DNA from 2 places in the Nocardiopsis synnemataformans genome. Region 2 is predicted to be linked to the other one. Evidence: predicted binding sites of a transcription regulator. Region 2 holds the regulator's gene; the other holds the start of a gene.
The links. The regulator LexA, encoded in region 2, represses DNA repair genes until DNA is damaged. The targets are predictions, from matches to a motif close to TCGAACANNTGTTCGA.
Positions count from the first base shown of each region.

Region 1: ACSIH6_RS35130 (DUF6504 family protein) is a predicted target of LexA. The motif match lies at 1,401-1,416, and genes of this name have one in related genera.

Region 1 is NZ_CBDRFA010000096.1:10,499-12,894, forward strand. Features, by position in the region: gene ACSIH6_RS35125 (serine/threonine-protein kinase) at 1-926, opposite strand, end outside; gene ACSIH6_RS35130 (DUF6504 family protein) at 1,485-1,775, shown strand; gene ACSIH6_RS35135 (GNAT family N-acetyltransferase) at 2,068-2,396, opposite strand, start outside.
Region 2 is NZ_CBDRFA010000003.1:65,893-68,288, forward strand. Features, by position in the region: gene ACSIH6_RS02395 (alpha/beta hydrolase family protein) at 1-636, opposite strand, end outside; gene lexA (transcriptional repressor LexA) at 743-1,462, opposite strand; gene nrdR (transcriptional regulator NrdR) at 2,113-2,396, shown strand, end outside.

The DNA.
Region 1 (2,396 bases), on a different contig from region 2:
CCGGTGTCCTGCGGCGGCTGCCCCGGCACGGGGGAACTGCTCGGCGGGGCCCACGAGGTGCTGATCGTGCGCTCCACCTCGGCCTCCTGCGGTTCCTCCTGGCCGGTCAGCCGGGCCAGGAGCTGCTTGGAGGTGGGTCGATTGGCCGGGTTCTTGTCCAGTGCCGCGTTGACCAGGTCGTACAGGTCCGCGTCCAGGCCGTCCAGGCGCGGCGGAGCCGAGGAGATGTTGTGCAGGACGGCGGGCACCGTGGCGGCGTCGAAGGGGGCGGTGCCGGTTCCGGCGAAGGCCACCAGGCAGCCCCACGCGAAGATGTCGGCGGCCGCGGTGGCCCGCTGACCCAGGATCAGCTCCGGGGCCATGTACGAGGGGGTGCCCATGAGCTGGCTGGAGCGGGTGACCGCGTCCGCGGCGTCGTCCAGGGCGCGGGCGATGCCGAAGTCGATGACCTTCGGGCCGACCGGGGAGAGCAGCACGTTCGCGGGTTTGAGGTCGCGGTGGATGATCCCGGACCCGTGGATGGCGGTGAGCGCCGCGGCCACGCCCATGGCCAGGCCCTCCAGGGTGCCGCCCGCCATCGAGCCGTCCGCGCGGACCGCCTCGTCCAGGTTCGGGCCCGGCACGTACTCCGAGACGATGAAGAGGGGCTCGCCCTCCAGCCGGGCGTCGATCACCCCCGCGGTGGAGAAGCGGGCCACGCGGCGCGCGGCCTCGACCTCGCGGGCGAAGCGCAGCCGGAAGGACTCGTCGTCGGCCAGGTCGGGGTGGATGAGTTTCACTGCGACGGGCCGGTCGGAGGCGTCCCTGGCGAGGTAGACGGTGCCCATGCCGCCTCGGCCGAGACGGCTCACGATGCGGTAACCGTCGAGTTCGCGCGGGTCCCCCGCGCGCAGGGGTTTGCCGCTCTGGTGCCCGTTCGACGTCACAGTTGGGGGTCCCTCATATGAATCGTGGAGTTCGCGCTAACAGCGTACCGATGCCGACACGCTGGCGCGTTCTGGACTGGCTGGCCCTTCGGGCCCCGCGGACGCGGGGTCCGGGCTCGGATGCGGGGGTGTTCGGGGGCGGCGCGCGGACGCGGCGTGTCAGTCGGGGTGGATGGCTTTGGGCGCGACGTGGTTCCCCGAGGAGTCCTCGGCGAGGTGGACGGTGCCCGTGCCGCCATGCCCAAGGCGGCTCGGGAGGCGGTGGCCGTCCGGGCCACGGGGACCTCCGGGGTGGAGGGGTCTGCCGCTGTTCGACATCACGGAAAGGGGACCTCACGGTTTCCGGGGGCGAGCCGCCCAGCGTACCGGTCGGCGGCGAAAGCGCCGGGTACGGGTGTGGTGGCCACGTGGTCATCCAGGGGGATGCCTCTCGTGCCGAAACAGTTCCCCGAAGGCACCGGTTTTCGCTAGTGTTAGAACACACGTTCGAACACCTGGCCGCGTCTTCCCCACGGGTGGGTGTCCCGGTGGCGTGTGCCGGGACTGAACAGGAGGCGGATGATGCTGAGGGGAAGTGTCGTGGGACGGTACTACGGGGCGGAGGTGACCGTCGTCGAGGACGACGGGCGCCCGGCCCGGTTCGTGTGGAACGGCAGGGTGTACGGAGTGCGCAGGATCCTCGAACACTGGGTCACGCTGCGCATGGACTGGACACCGGCGCGTGAGCCCCAGACGCCCGAACGCAGGCACTGGCGGGTGGAGGCGGGTACGGCCCAGTCCCAGGGGGTGTACGAACTGCGCCATGACACGGCCACCGGCAGGTGGCTGCTCTCTCGCGTGTGGGGGTAGGGCGCGCCCGGGGGCGGTTTCCGGGCCGCTCGCCGCTCGCCGCTCGCCGCTCTCCCCACCGAACCCCACCGAACCCCGGCGGACGCTGCGCACCCCGCGCCGCGTGTCCGCCCGTCTCCCCCTTCGCCGATCCCCGGTGACACCGCGCACGCGGCGCATGCTCGGGTGGCGCCTGTCCGGGCGGACGGCAGCCACCGGACACGCGCGGGGTCGGTCCCCGGGCCGCTCCGCGACCGCGGCCCGGGGACCGTGCGGCACCGTCCGGGTGCCCGGTGGGGCCGGGGCGCGCCGGTCAGCCCAGGTCGGTGGGGAGCAGGCTGTACACCGCCAGGTCGGTGCGGCCCTCGTGCAGCGGCATCGCGCTGCGTTCGACGCCCTCCAGGCTGAACCCCGACCTCTCCGCGACCCGGCGCGAACCGGTGTTGCCGGTGGCGGCCTTGATCTCCACCCGCTGGAAGCCCTGGTCCAGCGCCCAGCGGGAGACGGCCACGGCGGCCTCCGTCGCGTACCCGAGGCCGCGGCCCCACGGCGAGACCCAGTACCCGACCTCGGTGGTCATCGCCGCCCATACGACACGCACCAGGCCCACCGAGCCCACGAGCCGCTTGGACTTCCTCTCCA
Region 2 (2,396 bases):
CTCGGTGAGCTGGCGGTCGACCAGGTCGAGGTAGCGCGTACCGGGAGGCGCGGCGAGTACGAGCGCGGGGGAGGGGTGCTCCGCACCGATGAGCTCGTGGGCGCGCAGCGCGTACAGGGCGCCCTCGCTGTGCCCGACGACGACCACCCGATCGGGGTCCACCTCGGGCTGGGCGACGAGTTCCTCGTAGGCGGCCGCGACCTGCTCGTCGAAGATCACGGGGTCCACAGGTGCGATCTCGCCGGGACCCGGCGTCTCGAAGTCCGGACCGCTGCCGTACTTGTCGTAGCGCAGCGAGGCCACCCCGACGTCGGCGAGCACGCGGGACAGGTTCTGGTTGGTACCGGCGTTGGGGCGCACGGAGCTGTTGCCGTCGCGGTCGGTGGGACCGCTGCCGGAGATGATGAGCGCGCCCGGAACGGTGCCGGAGACGCCCTCGGGCGTCCGGAAGGTGCCCGACACCTCGTGCCCGCCGCCCTCGAAGGCCACCTCGCGCTCGACGCCGCCGACCCCCGGTGCCTCGGCGGCCCCGTCGTCGGCGGGGGCGCAGGCGGCGGTGGACAACAGGGCGGCGCTGACCGTACCGACCAACGCGGTACGCCAGCGGGCGGCGGGGGAGGAGGCGCGTGTGAACACCTCCTCAGACTAGCGGCCCGCGCCCGTCGGCCCCGCGTCGTCCACAGGGGAAGCGCCCCCGATCCCTCCGAGGGGAGAGGGACCGGAGGCGCGGGTACGCGGGCTCTCAGACGCGGCGCATGACCGCGACCACCTTGCCGAGGATGGTGGCGTCGTCGCCGTTGATCGGCTCGTAGGCCTCGTTGCGCGGCATCAGCCACACGTGGCCGCCCTCCTCGCGGCGCAGCACCTTGACGGTCGCCTCGTCGTCGAGCAGCGCCGCCACGATGTCGCCGTTGTTGGCGTCCTGCTGCTGGCGCACCACCACCATGTCGCCGTCGGTGATGGCGGCGTCGGTCATCGAGTCACCGACCACGGTGAGCATGAACAGGCGCCCCTCGCCCACCAGCTGACGCGGCAGGGCGAGCACGTCCTCCACCGACTCCTCGGCCAGGATCGGACCGCCGGCGGCGATCCGGCCGACCAGCGGCACGGCGGCGGCGCGCGAGAGGTCGATGTCCTCGGGGACCAGGGTCCGCCCCGAGGCGCGCCCGGGCGTGCGCAGCTCGACCGCGCGCGGCCGGTTCTGGTCGCGGTGCAGGTAGCCCTTGCGCTGGAGGACCTTGAGCTGGTGCGCCACGCTGGACGGGCTGGACAGGCCGACCGCTTCCCCGATTTCCCTTATCGACGGGGGGAAACCCCGCTCCCGGACATAGCGCTGGATGCAGTTCAGCACGCTCTGCTGGCGCGCGGTGAGTTTGGGGGCTTCGGGCGTGGACCCGCCCGCGTTCTCCGTTGGTGCGAGAACGGTGGCGGTATCTGCGGTTCCGGGATTCTCCTCCGGCACGGCCGGGCCTCCTCGGCATTCGGTTCGGTCAGGGCCTGCTTGTGTGACTGGCCACCCCCGGTCCGCGACCGTGCCGACCTGGGGGTCCACGTGATGGCGAAACCGGTGTGAAATCAAGGTCAACTTTAGTCGTTGCACACGGTGATATCAAACAAGCGTTCGAGGCCGGGGACAATTGCCGCAGCGCGTATTCGCGGTCAATTTCCGGCCTGCACTTACGTGTGTACACGCGTTCACGCGCTGTTGTCCCCGGAATGTGCGAACGCGTGCCCGCGACAGCGGTTCCGGCCAGGTGCGGGGGTCTTATCCTGGGGCGTCGGATCGACCGAAATCCCGGTGACACCGGGATTCCGGCGCCCGCCGCCGGGGCGCGGCGGCTCCGGTCGGCGACGCTATCCTTGACCGCGGTGCCGGGTCCCCGGAGCAGCCCGACCGCGCCGACTCCCCCGCCCCACCCCGCCGCCGCGGGTCGCGATGCCGCGCGGCCGCTCGGCCGTGTCGGAACACACCCGTGCCAGGGTTGCGGCGGGTCAGGAAGAAGTCTAGGTTCGACCACAACATCTGGTGTTTCGACAGGAGTGGTTGCCCAGAAGTTGTGGTTTAGTGGTACCTAGGCGTTGTCGTCCGGTGAGAGAAGCAGGTGAACCAGGGTGCACTGTCCGTTCTGTCGCCATCCGGACACCAGGGTGATCGACAGCAGGTCCACCGACGACGGCGCGGCCATCCGGCGCCGCCGGTCCTGCCCCGTCTGCGAGCGCAGGTTCACCACCCAGGAGACCGTCCTGCTGATGGTGGCCAAGCGCTCGGGGGTCACCGAGCCCTTCAGCCGGACCAAGATCATCGCCGGGGTTCGCCGGGCCTGCCAGGGCCGTCCCGTCTCCGAGGACGCCCTGGCCAAGCTCGGCCAGCAGGTCGAGGAGGAGATCCGCGGCCG